Regions from separate parts of the Streptomyces sp. R44 genome, predicted to be linked through region 3. Evidence: riboswitches for the same ligand, from Rfam matches in the RefSeq annotation. Region 3 holds a riboswitch; each other region holds the start of a gene.

Region 1 (5,534 bases), 2.0 Mb from region 3:
GGGATCGTCCTTGACGGCGAGGATGCGCTCTTTCACATCCGCGGGGAAGGCGGCGTTGCTCAGCTGGGGCAGCCGGTCGAGCGTCTTCACGTTCACGACGGGCATGACCTCGGGGATGATCGGGGTCTCGCAGCCCGCCTTCTCCACGCTGTCGCGGAGCCGCAGGTAGTTCTCCGGGTCGAAGAACATCTGGGTGATCGCGTAGTCGGCGCCCGCGCGGCACTTGTCCACGAAGTGCCGGATGTCCGTGTCCCAGTCGGTGGAGCGGGGGTGCATCTCCGGGAAGGCGGCGACGCCGACGCAGAAGTCTCCCGACTCCTTGATCAGCCGGACGAGGTCGGCGGCGTACTTCACGCCCTCCGGGTGCTCGACCCACTCGCCCAGCGGGTCGCCCGGCGGGTCGCCGCGGACGGCGAGCATGTTGCGGATGCCCGCGTCGGCGTACTGCCCGAGGATGTTCCGCAGCTCGGCGACCGAGTGGTCGACGGCCGTGAGGTGGGCGACGGGGGTGAGCGTGGTGTCGGAGGCGATCTTCTGGGTGGCCTTGACGGTGCCGCCGCGGGTGGAGCCGCCGGCGCCGTAGGTCACGGAGACGAAGCTGGGACCGACCGCCTCGACGCGGCGCATGGCGTTCCAGAGGACCTGCTCGCCCTTCTCGGTGCGGGGCGCGTAGAACTCGAAGGAGTACGACGTGTCACCGGCAGCGAGGATCTCGCGCACCGTGCGTGCACGGTCCGATCGGACGGAAGCGGTTCCAAGGGCCATACCGGCAGGTTAGACGCGGTCCGGGGAGCCGCGTAGACGGCGTCCGAGTGGTGGACACCTTTTCGGACAGCTGTGCCGGGCTCCCCGCGGACGCGCCCGTCAGGCTTCGGCGCGCTCGCGGACGCGCTTGGCGAGGGCGGCCGTCGCGGCGGCGGGGTCGTCGGCCTCGGTGATGGCGCGGACGACGACGATCCGGCGGGCGCCCGCGTCCAGGACCTCGTCGAGGTTGGTCTCGTCGATGCCGCCGATGGCGAACCAGGGCCGGTCCTGCGCCAGCTCCGCCGCGTACCGCACGAGGCCGAGCCCCGGCGCGTACCGTCCGGGCTTGGTGGGGGTGGGCCAGCAGGGTCCGGTGCAGAAGTAGTCCACGCCCGGCTCGGCGGCGGCCGCGGCGACCTCGGTCTCGGCGTGGCAGGAGCGGCCGATCAGCAGCTCGTCGCCGAGGATCGCGCGGGCGGCGGGCACGGGCAGGTCGCCCTGGCCGAGGTGGAGGACGTCGGAGCCGATGGCGTGGGCGACGTCGGCCCGGTCGTTCACGGCGAGGAGCTTGCCGTGCCGGCGGGCGGCCTCGGCGAAGACGGCGAGGTGCTCCAGCTCCTCACCGGCCTCCATGCCCTTGTCGCGGAGCTGCACGATGTCCACGCCGGAGGAGAGCACGGCGTCGAGGAAGGCGGGCAGGTCGCCCTGGCGCTTCCGGGCGTCGGTGCACAGGTAGAGGCGGGCGTCGGCGAGCCGCTCACGAGGCGTGGACATGGGTGGGTTCCCCCCGTTCGTGCGCCGGTGCCGCGGCGCCCGGCCGTGAAGAGGCCGGGCTCCGCGACACCCGCGGGTGGTGTCTTCGGTGCGTGGGTGCGTCAGCGCGCGGGCGTCAGATGGCGAGCGCCTGGGCGCGGCGCTTCACCTCCGTGCCGCGATTCTCGTTGAGCGCCTGCGCGGGCGTGCCCGGCAGGCTCTCGTCCGGAGTGAAGAGCCACTCCAGCATCTCCTCGTTGGTGAAGCCGTCGTCCCGCAGCACGGTCAGCAGCCCGACGAGACCCTTGACGATCTTGTCGCCCTGGATGAAGGCAGCGGGGATCTGCAGGGCGTTGTTCTCGCCGCGGCGCACGGCGATGAGCTGGCCGTCCTTGATCAGCTGCCGCACGCGCACCACGTCGACATCGAGCATCTCCGCGATGTCGGGCACGTAGAGCCAGGCGGGGACGAGCGCATCGATCTTTACGTCAATCTCGGTCACAGGACAAGCCTGCCATCCCGGACTGACAGCCGGTAGTCGGGCCCTACCGGACTGCCGCCTTCAGGGGGACGGACGGGTCCGCGGCGCGCTCCGGGTCGACCGGGACGGCGGCCTCGATGAGCTTGCGACCCTGGGCCAGGTCGCGGGGGCGACCGACCGCGAGGAGGGCCACCGGCACCCCGGCGCGCAGCCAGAGCACGGACCAGGCCTCGTCGGCCGGGGCGCCGCGCCACACCAGCTCGTCCGCGTGCGCGTGGTGCCCGGCGTACTGGACGAAGCGGCCGAACTGCTCGGACCAGAAGTACGGCACCGGGTCGTACGGGGCGTCGGTGGCCCCGGTGATCGCCGCGGCGACCGCGCGCGGGCCCTGGAGCGCGTTGTCCCAGTGGTGGACGAGGAGGCGCTCGCCGTAGCGGGCGGAGGGGAAGGAGGCGCAGTCGCCGACGGCGTACACATCGGGCAGGGAGGTGCGCAGCCGGTCGTCGGCGGTGATGGCGCCGCTCGGGTCGAGGGCGATGCCGGAGCCGGTGAGCCAGCTCGTGGCGGGGCGGGCGCCGATGCCGACGACGACGGCGTCGGCGGCGATCTCGCGGCCGTCGGCGAGGACGACGCGGCCGGGCTCGACGGTGTGCACGCGCGCGCGGGTGAGGAGTTCGGCGCCGTTCGCCCCGTACCACTCGGCCATGGGGGCGGTGACCTCGGCGGGCAGGGCTCCGGCGAGGGGGCGGTCGGCGGCCTCGACGACGGTGACGGCGCAGCCCGCCTCGCGCGCGGCGGTGGCGAACTCGGCGCCGATCCAGCCGGCGCCGACCACCACGACGGAGTGTCGGCGCTCCAGGACGGGGCCGAGGCGCACGGCGTCGTCGAGGGTGCGCAGCAGATGGACCCCGGGGACGCCCTCGGCGCCGGGCAGGGTGACGGGGTGGGCGCCGGTGGCGACGACGAGGGTGTCGTAGGCGACGGGCCCGGCCTCGGTGTCGATCTCGTGGTCGGCGGCGCGCAGCCCGGTGACGTCCAGGCCGAGGCGGAGCTCGATGCCGAGGTCCTCGAAGTCGATCTCGAAGGCGGAGTCCTCGGCCTTGCCGAGGAGGATCGCCTTGGAGAGCGGGGGCCGGTCGTAGGGCTGGTGGGGTTCGGCCCCGATGAGGGTCAGGGGGCCGGTGAAGCCCTGCTCGCGCAGGGCGACGGCGGTCTGGACGCCCGCCATTCCGGCGCCGACGATCACGACGTGCTGCTGGGCCTGCTTCTGCTCGCTCACCCGACCACCTTACGCATCTGACGGACCGTCAGGAAGGGAGGGGTCTGTGGCCCGGTATCGACGCGGGCTAGTCTGGCGGGCGTAAAGCACTCGCGGGAGCCCGGACGCACCGGGCTGAGAGGGAGGCTGGGACGGCCTCCGACCGTACGAACCTGATCCGGGTCATGCCGGCGAAGGGAGGGGCTGGACGCCCATGCGTTCTTCCGATGTCCTCGTGGTCGGGGGCGGCATCATCGGCCTGGTCACGGCCTGGCGGGCCGCGCAGCGCGGACTGCGCACCGCCGTCGTCGACCCGGATCCGGGCGGCGGGGCCGCGCGGGTCGCGGCCGGCATGCTCGCCGCCGTCACCGAACTCCACTACGGCGAGGAGACCCTGCTCGGGCTCAACCTCGCCTCCGCCGCCCGCTACCCCGCGTTCGCCGCCGAACTGGAGGAAGCCGCCGGCCACGACGTCGGCTACCGGGCCTGCGGCACCCTCGCCGTCGCCCTCGACGCCGACGACCGGGCCCACCTGCGCGAACTGCACGCCCTGCAGACCCGCTGCGGGCTCGTCTCCGAATGGCTCAGCGGCCGCGAGTGCCGCCGCCTCGAACCGATGCTGGCGCCCGGCGTGCGCGGCGGGCTGCGGGTCGACGGCGACCACCAGGTCGACCCGCGCCGACTGGCCGCCGCGCTCGTGACGGCCTGCGAGCGGGCCGGAGTGGTCTTCCACCGCACGCTGGCGGAGCGCCTCTCGGTCGTACGCGACCGGGCACGCGGCGTCCGCCTCACCGGCGGCGAGGAGCTGACGGCCGACCAGGTCGTGCTCGCCGCGGGCAGCCTCAGCGGGCGGCTCGCGGGCGTGCCGGAGGAGGTGCTGCCGCCGGTCCGCCCCGTGAAGGGCCAGGTCCTGCGGCTCCGCGTCCCCGCGCCGTACGCCCCCTTCCTCTCCCGCACCGTGCGGGCCGTCGTCCGCGGCAGCCACGTCTACCTGGTGCCCCGCGAGAACGGCGAGCTCGTCGTCGGCGCCACCAGCGAGGAGCTGGGCTGGGACACCACGGTGACGGCGGGCGGGGTGTACGAACTCCTCCGCGACGCCCACGAGCTGGTCCCGGGCCTCACGGAACTGCCGCTCACGGAGACCTGTGCCGGGCTGCGCCCCGGCTCCCCCGACAACGCGCCGCTCCTCGGCCCCACCGCCCTGCCCGGCCTGCACCTGGCCACCGGCCACTACCGCAACGGGGTGCTGCTCACCCCCGTCACCGGCGACGTCATGGCCGAGGCGCTCACCACGGGCGCGCTCCCCGACGAGGCGCGCCCCTTCACCCCCCGCCGTTTCTCCCCTGTACGTCAGGAGCAGCCCGCATGAACGTGTCCGTGAACGGAGAGCCCCGGGTCCTGGCGGGGCCCGTCGCCCTCGACGCCCTCGTCGCGACCCTCACCACGGCCCCGTCCGGGGTCGCGGCGGCGCTCAACGAGACGGTCGTACCGCGCGGCGAGTGGGCCACGACGCTGCTGGGCGAGGGCGACCGGGTGGAAGTCCTCACGGCAGTACAGGGAGGCTGAGGGATGTCCGACGACGTCTTCACCCTCGGCGGTACGGAGTTCTCCTCCCGCCTGATCATGGGCACCGGCGGCGCCCCCAGCCTCGACGTCCTGGAACGCTCCCTCGTCGCCAGCGGTACGGAGCTGACGACGGTCGCCATGCGGCGCCTGGACCCGACGGTCCAGGGCTCGGTCCTCTCCGTCCTGGAGCGCCTCGGCATCCGGGTCCTGCCGAACACGGCCGGCTGCTACACGGCGGGCGAGGCCGTGCTCACGGCGCGGCTGGCGAGGGAGGCGCTGGGCACGGACTGGATCAAGCTGGAGGTCGTCGCCGACGAGCGCACCCTCCTCCCGGACGGCGAGGAACTCCTGGCAGCGGCCGAGACCCTGGTCGACGACGGCTTCACCGTCCTCCCCTACACCAACGACGACCCCGTCCTGGCCCGGAAGCTGGAGGACGTGGGCTGCGCCGCGATCATGCCGCTCGGCTCCCCCATCGGCTCCGGGCTCGGCATCCGCAACCCGCACAACTTCCAGCTCATCGTGGAACGGGCCGAGGTCCCGGTGATCCTCGACGCGGGCGCGGGAACGGCGTCGGACGCGGCGCTCGCGATGGAGCTGGGGTGCGCGGCGGTGATGCTGGCGTCGGCGGTGACGCGGGCGCAGGAGCCGGTGCTCATGGCCGGGGCCATGCGGCACGCGGTGGAGGCGGGGCGCCTGGCCCACCGGGCGGGCCGCATCCCCCGCCGCCAC
Region 2 (5,534 bases), 1.7 Mb from region 3:
CCGCAGCCGCTCGTCCACCGCGCGAAGCACCGGCAGCATCGTCCGTACGACGAAGGGGACGCCGACGAGGGCCTGGGCGAGCGGTACGAGGATCCAGCTGGCCCGCAGGTCGAACGGCGGCTCGTCGAGCGTGATGAGGAAACCGAAGCCGACGGTGACGGCGGAGACCCCGAGCGGCAGCATGAGCAGCGCGTCGAAGCCCCGCACGAGCCTTCCGGCCCGCCGCCGGGTGAGCGCCGCCGCCGCGAGTCCGCCGATCAGCACGGCGATGGCGGTCGCGGCCACCGCGTACCGCAGCGAGTTCCCGATCGCCTCCAGGGGCGGGACGAGGAAGGTCCCGGACTCGTCGAGCGAGCCGAGCGCCCGGTAGTAGCCGAGACCGTACCCGTCCGGCCCGGCGAAGGACCGCTCCACGAGGACACCGAGCGGCAGCAGGATCAGCAGGGCCACCGAGACGAGAACACCGGCGAGCAGCGCCCACTGGCCGGCGCCGCGCGGCCGGCGCGCCGTCGACTCGGGCGGTACGAGCCGGAGCGCGGTCTCGCGCCGCCGTACCGTCCAGGCGTGCACACCGAGGATCACGCCTACGGCCACGAACTGCACGAGGGTGAGCACGGCGGCCGTGGGCAGGTCGAGCAGCCGGGCGGTCTGCCGGTAGATCTCGGCTTCCAGCGTGGAGTACGCGTCCCCGCCGAGGATCTGTACGACGCCGAAGGAGGTGAAGGTGAAGAGGAAGACCATCAGGGCGGCCGCCGCCACCGCCGGCACGAGCGCGGGCAGCGTCACCGTCCGCCAGGCCGTCCAGCGCGAGGCGCCGAGGACCCGGGCGGCTTCCTCCTGGCGCGGGTCGAGCTGCGACCAGAGGCCGCCGACGGTGCGGACGACGACCGCGTAGTTGAAGAAGACGTGCGCGAGGAGGATCGCCCACACGCTGGTGTCGAGGCGCAGCCCCCACAACTCGTCGGTGAGCCCGTTCCGGCCGACGAGCGCGAGGAACGCCGTGCCGACGAGGACGGTCGGCAGCACGAACGGCACGGTGACGACGGCCCGCAGCACGCTCTTGCCGGGGAAGTCGAAGCGGGCGAAGACGTACGCGCCGGGCAGCGCGACCAGGAGGGTGAGCCCGGTGGAGGCGAGCGCCTGCCACACGGTGAAGCCGAGCACGTCGAGGATGTCCGGTCGGCTGAGCGTCTCGCCGATCCGGCCGAACCGCCAGGCGCCGTCGGGCCGCAGCCCCCGGTCCACGATGGACACGACGGGCCAGGCGAAGAAGACCCCGAAGAACGCGACGGGCAGGGCCATGAGGCCCAGCCGCGTCGCGCTCCCCTTGAGGTCGCGGGTCACTTCAGGACGAGCGACGACCACTGCTGGATCCACGGGTCACGCTTCTCGGCGATCTTCTCGGGCGCCATGGTCTCCGGCTTCTCGATCACCACGCCGTGCTTGGTGAAGAGCTCCGGCAGGGCCGCGTCCTTCGCCACCGGGTTGACGAACATCTGGAGCGGCATGTCCTCCTGGAACTTCTTGGAGATCAGGAAGTCGATGAGCGCCTTGCCGCCCTCGGGGTTCTTCGCGCCGTTCAGCAGGCCCGCGAACTCGGTCTGCCGGAAGCAGGTGCCGGTGGAGACACCGGTGGGCGCCACCTTCGGCTGCGGCTCGCCGTACAGCACCTCGGCCGGAGGGCTGGAGGCGTACGAGACGACCAGCGGCCGGTCGCCCTTGGCCTGCTTGCCGCCGGCCGAGCCGGAGAACTCCTGGTTGTAGGCGAGCTCCCAGCTGTCGACGGTCTTCACGCCGTTGGCCTTGAGCTTCTTCCAGTAGTCCTGCCAGCCCTCGTCGCCGTACTTGGCGGCCGTGCCGAGGAGGAAGCCGAGGCCCGGGGAGGACCGCTCGGGGTTCTCCACCACGAGGAGGTCCTTGTACTCCGGCTCGGCGAGGTCGTCGAAGGTCTGCGGCGGGGCCAGCTTCTTGTCGGCGAAGTACTTCTTGTCGTAGTTGACGCAGATGTCGCCGGAGTCGATCGGGGTGACCCGGTGCTCCTTGTCCAGCTGGTACGCGGCGGGGATCCGGTCCAGGCCCTTCGCCTCGTACGGGACGAAGATCCCGTTGCTCAGGGCGCGGGAGAGGAGCGTGTTGTCGACGCCGAAGAAGACGTCACCCTGCGGGGAGCCCTTGGTGAGGATCTCCTTGTTGACGGCCTCACCGGCGTCGCCGCTCTTCAGCACCTTGACCGTGAAACCGGTCTGCTGGGTGAAGTCCGCGAGCACCTCCTTGGAGGCGTTGAACGAGTCGTGGCTCACCAGCGTCACCGTCTTCGGCGCGGGCTGGTCGGTCTTGCCGGCCGAGCCCCGGACGTCGTCGGTGCCGCACGCGGCGAGACCGGTGATGCCGAGCGCCGCGACGAGCGCGGCGGCGGCGGCCTTCTTGATGCTCACTGGATTCCTCCTGGGTATGACCAGGAAGAGACGCGGCCCTGCCCACGTCCGGCGGACCGGGCGCGGGCAGGGCGCAACAGCTTGAGTTACGACCGAACTTCCTACCCAGAATGACCTGGGCGAGGTTCAGAGGGTCTGCGGTCTACGGTTACCGCACTCTCAGCGCTGTGGCGCTCCCCTGTCGGAATATGGAGATGTGTTCGAGCTCAGACTACAAGGTCAGCGCTCGGCGGCCGCGAGCTGTCCACAGGCACCGTCGATCTCCTGACCGCGGGTGTCCCGCACGGTCACCGGCACGCCGTGGCGGGCGATCGCCTCGACGAAGGCCTTCTCGTCCTCCGGGCGGGAGGCCGTCCACTTCGAGCCGGGCGTCGGGTTCAGCGGGATCAGGTTGACGTGCACCCGCTTGCCCTTGAGGAGGCGGCCGAGGAGGTCGCCGCGCCAGGCCTGGTCGTTGATGTCCCGGATGAGGGCGTACTCGATGGAGATCCGGCGCCCGGACTTCTCCGCGTACTCCCAGGCCGCATCGAGGACCTCGCGGACCTTCCAGCGGGTGTTGACGGGCACGAGGGTGTCGCGGAGCTCGTCGTCCGGGGCGTGCAGCGAGACGGCGAGCCGGCACTTGAAGCCCTCGTCGGCGAAGCGCAGCATCGCGGGGACGAGGCCGACGGTGGAGACGGTGATGCCGCGCTGCGACAGCCCGAGCCCGTCCGGCTCGGGGTCCGTGAGCCGCCGGATGGCGCCGACGACCCGCTTGTAGTTGGCGAGCGGCTCGCCCATGCCCATGAACACGATGTTGGAAAGGCGCGCCGGTCCCCCGGGCACCTCCCCGTCGCGCAGGGAACGCATGCCGTCCACGATCTGGTGCACGATCTCGGCGGTCGACAGGTTCCGGTCGAGCCCCGCCTGCCCGGTCGCGCAGAACGGGCAGTTCATGCCGCAGCCGGCCTGCGAGGAGATGCACATGGTCACCCGGTCCGGGTAGCGCATGAGCACGGACTCCACGAGCGTGCCGTCATGCAGCCGCCACAGGGTCTTACGGGTGGTGTCGTCGTCGCACGAGATGTGCCGCACCACGGACATCAGGTCGGGCAGCAGCTCGCCGGCCAGCTTCTCCCGCGAGGCGGCCGGGATGTCGGTCCACTCGGCGGGGTCGTGCGCGTACCGCGCGAAGTAGTGCGTGGAAAGCTGCTTGGCGCGGAACGGCTTCTCGCCGATCGCGGCGACGGCCTCCTTCCGCTCGGCGGGCGAGAGGTCGGCCAGGTGCCGCGGCGGCTTCTTGGCTCCGCGGGGGGCGACGAAAGTGAGTTCTCCGGGCACTGGACGGGCCACGATCGGGTGTCTCCTCAGACGGCACGAGGTCTGGCATCCCCGCGACGGCGGGGAGCGCGGCATCACGATGCCGAAGCCAGGAGACCTCACTGGACCGTCCTCGCGGCGGCGAGGACGACGGAAGGGCCCGCAGCGCACGCGCCACGAGCCCTTCCAGAGTACCCGCTGTCCGTCAACCCGTTCCGACGAAGATCGCCATCAGCAGCCACACCACCGGCGCCGTCGGCAGCAGCGAGTCCAAACGGTCCATGATGCCGCCGTGGCCCGGCAGCAGCGTGCCCATGTCCTTGATGCCCAGGTCGCGCTTGATCATGGACTCGCCGAGGTCGCCGAGCGTCGCGCTCGCCGCCACCGCGAGGCCGAGGATCAGGCCCTGCCACCAGGCACCCTCGTCGATCATGAACTCCATGCACAGCGCGCCCGCCGCCATGGCGAAGGTCACCGCGCCGAGCAGGCCCTCCCGGGTCTTGCCGGGGCTGATCCGCGGGGCCAGCTTGTGCTTGCCGAAGCGCCAGCCGACCGCGTACGCCCCGGTGTCGCTGACCACGGTCAGGATCAGGAAGGTCAGCACCCGCTGCGGCCCGTCGTCCGCGGTCAGCAGCATCGCCACGAACGTCGCCAGGAACGGCACGTAGAACGCGGCGAAGACCCCCGCCGTGACGTCCTTCAGGTAGCCCTCGGGAGGCTCCGTCATCCGCCAGACGAGCACCGCGAGCGCCGTCAGGGCCATCGCCACCCAGGCGCCCTCGGCGTCCCGGACGTAGCCGGCGACGACCATCGCCGCGCCGCCGACCGCGAGCGGCACCAGCGGCGCCTTGATCGCCTTGCGCTCCTGGAGGCGGGAGGTGAGCTCCCACAGGCCGACGACCACCGCGACCGCTATCACGCCGACGAACGCCGGCTTCCAGATGAACAGCGACGCGATGATGACGGCACCGAGACCGACCCCGACCCCTATGGCCGCGCCCAGGTCGCGCCCCGCGCTCTTCTTCTGCCGTGGCGCCGTCGGCGCGGGCGGCGGAGGCGGGGTGGGGCTGGACATGGGCTCCTGCGGGTGCTCGTGCGGCGTCTCGTCACGGAACAGGGGACCGCTCGGGTGAGCGGCCCCCCGGCCGTGACCGTCCTGGAATCCGCCGGCGGGAACGTCGGGCACGATGGGCATGGGCCGAGTCTGCGCCGCCTGATGCCGATCGTATGCGGGACCCGCCGGGGCAGGCCCCTGGTCGGGTCCGCCGAGGCCTGAACCGGCCGGCGCCCCCCAGGAAGAGTCGTTCATCAGACCTCGAGCAGCTCGGCTTCCTTGTGCTTGAGCAGCTCGTCCACCTGCGCGACGTACTTCGCGGTGGTGTCGTCGAGCTCCTTCTCGGCGCGGCGGCCCTCGTCCTCGCCGACCTCGCCGTCCTTGACGAACTTGTCGATGGTCTCCTTGGCCTTGCGGCGCACCGAGCGGATCGAGATCTTCGAGTCCTCGGCCTTGCCCTTGGCGACCTTGATGTACTCCCGGCGGCGCTCCTCGGTCAGCTCGGGGAACACCACGCGGATGATGTTGCCGTCGTTGCTCGGGTTGACGCCGAGGTCCGAGTCCCGGATCGCCTGCTCGATGTTGCGCAGCGCGCTCTTGTCGAACGGCGTCACCACGGCCATGCGCGGCTCCGGGACGGAGAAGGACGCCAGCTGGTTGATGGGGGTGATGGCACCGTAGTAGTCGGCCACGATCTTGTTGAACATCGCCGGGTGCGCACGGCCGGTGCGGATCGCGGCGAAGTC
Region 3 (5,534 bases):
AGGCCCCCTGAGCCCCTAGGGGTCGGATCAGGGGAGAGCGGGGGCCGCAGGGCCCCCATGGGCTTCCTCCCGCCCCTAGCCTGGAGAGTGTTCGGGCGCGGAGTGCGCCGAGCGTTTCTTCGAGAGCGAGGTAGGGACGATGGCCGTACGAGAGATTCTCGCGGGGATGCCCTGGTGGGTGAAGTGGGTCGCCATACCCCTCCTAGCCCTGTTCGTCTTCGGCGGACTGATCACCAGCGTCCTGACCTTCGTGGTCGCCGTGCTCTTCAAGGTGCTGCTCTTCGCGGCCCTCGTCGCCGGACTGATCTACGTCGTACGCAAGTTCAGCTCCTCCGCCAAGTCGCGCGAGGACTGGTAGCACAAGCTACTCATCAGTATGAAGCCGATGGAGGGCATTAGCCCGGGCGAGGGAACGCGCCGGGCTAATCAGGGTATGGGCCCTGGAGCTGCCACTAGAGTGGAATCTCTCCGCCGCGTTGGGGACTACAGGCGTAGACCTCCATACTGACCAGCGGTTTCCCAGGCCCGGCGGCCGCGCGGGGGCGGCCCCCGCGGGCGGGTGCACTGCATCCGTCGTCACGCCTGGGGGTGACCTTTGGCCACGGCTACGCAGACGGCTGCGCCTACCCTGATCGGCTCGGTGCAGCGGGCGCTGAGACTCCTGGAGGCCGTCGCCTCCCATGCGGAGGGTGCCCCGGCCAAGCAGCTCGCCCGTGAGACGGGCCTTCCGCTGCCCACCACGTACCACCTGCTCCGCACCCTGACACACGAGGGCTATCTGCTCCGGGACAAGGGTGTGTTCGTCCTTGGCGACGCCGCCGTCCGACTGGCCGGCGGCGGAGATGTGCAGAATCGTCGCATCAAGATCGAAGACTCCCTGGCCCACTGGCGGGACGAGATCGGTGTACCCATCTACTTCGCCCTCTACCGCGAGGGGGAGATCGAGCTCGTCGCTGTCGCCGACACCTCCAACGCCCCCGCGGTGGAGGAATGGGCCGATTTCCGCGAGACCGCGCACGCCCACGCGATCGGGCAGTGCCTGCTGAGTCAACTCGATCTGAAATCTCGTCAAGACCACCTTGATCGCCACCCGGTGGAAGCCATCACTCCGTACACGGTGCGTAACCAGCGTGTCTTTTTGGAGCGTTTGGGCAGTTTGGACCGAATGGAACCCGTGGTGGAGCGTCAGGAATATGCGCTCGGCACGGTCTGTGCCGCCATTCCCATCACCGCGGGCTCCACGGCGGCCGCCATGGCCATTTCCCTCCCCCTTCACCAGGAAGAACGGTTGCTCCCAGCAGTCGAGCGGCTACGTAACGAGATCGGAAGGCTCTTCGGTTCACTCGCGTTCTCTATCAGTATCTGAAAAATCACTCCTTGTGATCTGCTAGCGCGTACAGCACGATTGCGTCAAGAGGGCCACGGGGGATCATTCCTGGCCGTTTCGGTCACAGCTTTCAGCAGCTGTGTTTACACAACTGCTTCATCTACTGCGGGGTACATGATGCGAGAGTCGGTTCAGGCCGAGGTCCTGATGAGCTTCCTCGTCTCCGAGGAGCTCTCCTTCAAGATCCCGGTCGAACTCCGATATGAGACCCGGGATCCCTACGCGGTGCGGATGACCTTCCACCTTCCCGGAGACGCGCCCGTGACCTGGGCGTTCGGACGGGAACTGCTGCTCGACGGGATCAACCGGCCGAGTGGGGACGGCGATGTGCACATCGCCCCGACGGAGCCGGAGGGACTCTCGGACGTCTCCATCCGGCTCCAGGTGGGCGGCGACCGCGCGCTCTTCCGGGCCAGCGCGCCGCCGCTCGTCGCCTTCCTCGACCGAACGGACAAGCTGGTTCCGCTCGGTCAGGAACGGACACTGGGCGACTTCGAGGACAACCTGGAGGCCGCACTGGGCCGGATTCTGGCCGAAGAGAACGCCGGGCCCGCCTGAGCGGGCCCGCGCTGAGCCGGCCGGCCCGAGCCGCCTCAGCCGAGCCGCCTCAGCCGAGCCGTCCCGCCTGCGCGAGACCGTTCGAGCCGGACCCTCCCCGAGCCGGGCCGGCCCGAGCCCTCAGCACGCACACCTCACTTGGCGCGGCGGCGCCGCCCTCCCCGTACCGCCGCGGGCTTCACGCCGTCGGAAGCCGGCCGGTCGGCGGAGACGACCAGCGCCGCGAGCACCGTGGTGACCGGAACGGACGCCACCAGACCGATCGACCCGACCAGCGTCCGGACGATCTCCTCGGCGACCAGCTCGCTGTTCGCCACCGTCCCCATGCTGCTCTGGGCGATGGAGAAGAGCAGCAGCAGCGGCAGGGCGGCGCCCGCGTAGGCGAGCACCAGGGTGTTCACGACCGAGGCGATGTGGTCGCGGCCGATCCGGATCCCGGCCCGGTACAGACCGCGCGGACCCATCCCCGGATCCGCCTGGTGCAGCTCCCAGACGGCCGATGTCTGGGTCACCGTCACGTCGTCGAGCACACCGAGCGAACCGATGATGATCCCGGCCAGGAGCAGACCGGACATGTCGATCTCCGGATACAGGCCGTGGATCAGACCGGTGTAGTCGTCGGTGTTGCCGCTGAGCGAGGTCCAGCCGATGAAGAGCGAGCCCAGCAGACCGATCAGGAGCAGTGAGATCAGTGTGCCGAGCACGGCGACCGAGGTGCGGGCCGAGAGGCCGTGGCACATGTAGAGCGCGATCAGCATGATCGCGCTCGACCCGACCACCGCCACGACCAGCGGGTTCGACCCCTCCAGGATCGCCGGAAGGATGAAGTACGTCAGCACGAGGAAGCTCACGGCGAGCGCGATGAGCGCCATGACGCCCCGCATCCGACCGACCAGCACGACCGCGACGGCGAAGATGCCCGCGAGCACCGCCAACGGCAGCTTGCGGTTCACATCGGTCACCGAGTACTGCAGGTCGCGCGGGGCGTCGGGGGCGTACGCCACCACCACGCGCTGGCCCTCGTGCAGTTGACGCGGGGCGTCCGGCTGCACGATCTCGACGAACCTCCGCCCCTTGTCCGGGCCGCTGGTGACCTCGATCGTCGCCTTCTCGCACTGTCCCTGCCGGCCGTTGACCGCCTCGCGGCCCTCCGGAGTCGAGGTGTCGCCGGTCGGCGGGACCTGGGCGGCGTTCACGTCCTTGCAGTCGACGTGCTCGACGGAGACGACCTTGCCCTGCTGAGTCTGCCGGTCGAAGCCGACGCCGGTGCGCTCGTGCGCCGGGGCGCCACCCGGCCAGAGGACCACGAGCCCCACGACGACCGCGGTGGCGAAGGGGATCAGGATCGCGGCGATGACTCTGCGCAGATGCCGAGAGACGGGCGTGGCGGGGCCGTGGCTGTGGGAATGGGAGTGCCCGTGGCCATGAGGTTCGGGGGTCTGCTGGGGGGAAGTCACCGACCGATCATCGCAAGAACGGCGGGGGCCCACTGTTCAGCACGCCAAGGATGACGCTAGCGTGGTGGCACCTTTGCACACGCGGGAGCTCGGAGCACCGGGCTGAGAGGGCGCTGATCACCGTACGCACGTACGGGAGGAGGCTGCGCCGACCGCCGAACCTGTTACCGGGTAATGCCGGCGTAGGGAGATCGGTCTCATGACCATTCAGGATGCACGCACGCCTGCCTCCGACCAGAACCAGACCGACGGGCAGGAGCGCACGCCGGGCTGGCACAAGGGGTACGTCCAGGGCTCGCGCCCCGACCTCCGGGTGCCCGTCCGTCAGGTGCACCTCACCAACGGCAAGGACGTCACGCTGTACGACACGTCCGGCCCGTACACCGACCCCGCCATCGACACCGACGTCCGGCGGGGCCTTCCGCCGCTGCGCGAGAACTGGATCATCGCGCGCGGCGACACCGAGGAGTACGCGGGCCGCCCGGTCCGCCCCGAGGACGACGGCATCAAGCACACCTCGCCGCGCGGCGGTGGGCTGAAGAACCTCGACGCCGTCTTCCCCGGCCGCCCCCGTCTGCCGCGCCGTGGCCGCAGCGGCCAGGCCGTGACCCAGCTCGCGTACGCCCGCCGGGGGGAGATCACCCCGGAGATGGAGTACGTGGCGATCCGCGAGAACGTCTCCCCCGAGGTCGTACGGGAGGAGATCGCCGCGGGTCGCGCCGTGCTGCCGGCGAACGTGAACCACCCGGAGATCGAGCCGATGATCATCGGCAAGCGGTTCCTGGTGAAGGTCAACGCCAACATCGGCAACTCCGCCGTCACCTCCTCCATCGAGGAGGAGGTGGAGAAGATGACCTGGGCGACCAAGTGGGGCGCCGACACGGTCATGGACCTCTCCACCGGCCGCAACATCCACACCACCCGCGAGTGGGTGCTGCGCAACTCCCCCGTGCCGATCGGCACCGTGCCGCTCTACCAGGCCCTGGAGAAGGTCGATGGCAAGGCCGAGGAGCTGACCTGGGAGATCTACAAGGACACGGTCATCGAGCAGGCCGAGCAGGGCGTCGACTACATGACGGTGCACGCCGGCGTGCTCCTGCCGTACGTGCCGCTCACCGCGCGCCGCAAGACCGGCATCGTCTCGCGCGGCGGCTCGATCATGGCCGCCTGGTGCCTGGCGCACCACAAGGAGAACTTCCTCTACACGAACTTCGAGGAGCTCTGCGAGATCCTGGCGGCGTACGACGTCACCTACTCGCTCGGCGACGGTCTGCGCCCCGGCTCGATCGCGGACGCCAACGACGAGGCGCAGTTCGCGGAGCTGCGGACGCTCGGCGAGCTGAACACGATCGCCAAGCGGCACAACGTGCAGACGATGATCGAGGGCCCGGGCCACGTCCCGATGCACAAGATCAAGGAGAACATCGACCTCCAGCAGGAGATCTGCGAGGAGGCGCCGTTCTACACCCTCGGTCCGCTGACCACGGACGTCGCCCCGGCGTACGACCACATCACCTCAGGCATCGGCGCGGCGATGATCGCCTGGTGGGGCACGGCGATGCTCTGCTACGTCACGCCCAAGGAGCACCTGGGCCTGCCGAACCGCGACGACGTGAAGACGGGCGTCATCACGTACAAGATCGCGGCCCACGCGGCGGACCTCGCCAAGGGCCACCCGGGCGCGCAGGAGTGGGACGACGCGCTGTCGGACGCGCGCTTCGAGTTCCGCTGGGAGGACCAGTTCAACCTGGCCCTCGACCCGGACACCGCCCGCGAGTTCCACGACGAGACGCTCCCGGCGGAGCCCGCGAAGACGGCGCACTTCTGCTCGATGTGCGGGCCGAAGTTCTGCTCGATGAAGATCTCCCAGGACATCCGCCGCGAGCACGGCGGCACGCAGCAGGAGATCGAGGCCGGCATGGCGGAGAAGTCGGCCGAGTTCGCAGCGAGCGGCAACCGCGTCTACCTGCCGCTGGCCGAGGCGTAACGAGCAGCGCCCCCCTGGATCCGCCGATCCGCCGATCCGCCGATCCGCCGATCCGCCGATCCGCCGATCCGCCGATCCGCCGGACCCGCCGACCCTCAGGGCGTCGGCGGGTCCGGCGGCGGGTCGGTCGCGGCGAGGGCGGCTC

What was found. A riboswitch is a leader RNA that binds a small molecule or an ion and turns the genes downstream of it on or off. The one in region 3 is predicted to bind thiamine pyrophosphate.
Region 1: another riboswitch for thiamine pyrophosphate. It lies ahead of thiO (glycine oxidase ThiO); the one in region 3 lies ahead of thiC (phosphomethylpyrimidine synthase ThiC).
Region 2: another riboswitch for thiamine pyrophosphate. It lies ahead of AB5J54_RS28650 (thiamine ABC transporter substrate binding subunit); the one in region 3 lies ahead of thiC (phosphomethylpyrimidine synthase ThiC).

Annotation. Positions count from the first base shown of each region.
Region 1 covers NZ_CP163444.1:2,417,246-2,422,779, forward strand. The annotation lists gene metF (methylenetetrahydrofolate reductase [NAD(P)H]) at 1-765, opposite strand, end outside; gene thiE (thiamine phosphate synthase) at 865-1,518, opposite strand; gene AB5J54_RS11195 (Rv2175c family DNA-binding protein) at 1,634-1,999, opposite strand; gene AB5J54_RS11200 (NAD(P)/FAD-dependent oxidoreductase) at 2,043-3,257, opposite strand; TPP riboswitch at 3,340-3,453, shown strand; gene thiO (glycine oxidase ThiO) at 3,451-4,605, shown strand; gene thiS (sulfur carrier protein ThiS) at 4,602-4,802, shown strand; gene AB5J54_RS11215 (thiazole synthase) at 4,806-5,534, shown strand, end outside.
Region 2 covers NZ_CP163444.1:6,128,620-6,134,153, reverse strand. The annotation lists gene AB5J54_RS28655 (ABC transporter permease) at 1-1,302, opposite strand, end outside; gene AB5J54_RS28650 (thiamine ABC transporter substrate binding subunit) at 1,341-2,435, opposite strand; TPP riboswitch at 2,516-2,625, opposite strand; gene rlmN (23S rRNA (adenine(2503)-C(2))-methyltransferase RlmN) at 2,655-3,767, opposite strand; gene AB5J54_RS28640 (phosphatidate cytidylyltransferase) at 3,940-5,043, opposite strand; gene frr (ribosome recycling factor) at 5,043-5,534, opposite strand, start outside.
Region 3 covers NZ_CP163444.1:4,397,393-4,402,926, forward strand. The annotation lists gene AB5J54_RS20365 (DUF5326 family protein) at 140-358, shown strand; gene AB5J54_RS20370 (IclR family transcriptional regulator) at 596-1,366, shown strand; gene AB5J54_RS20375 (SsgA family sporulation/cell division regulator) at 1,505-1,945, shown strand; gene AB5J54_RS20380 (YibE/F family protein) at 2,080-3,402, opposite strand; TPP riboswitch at 3,474-3,608, shown strand; gene thiC (phosphomethylpyrimidine synthase ThiC) at 3,602-5,389, shown strand; gene AB5J54_RS20390 (hypothetical protein) at 5,485-5,534, opposite strand, start outside.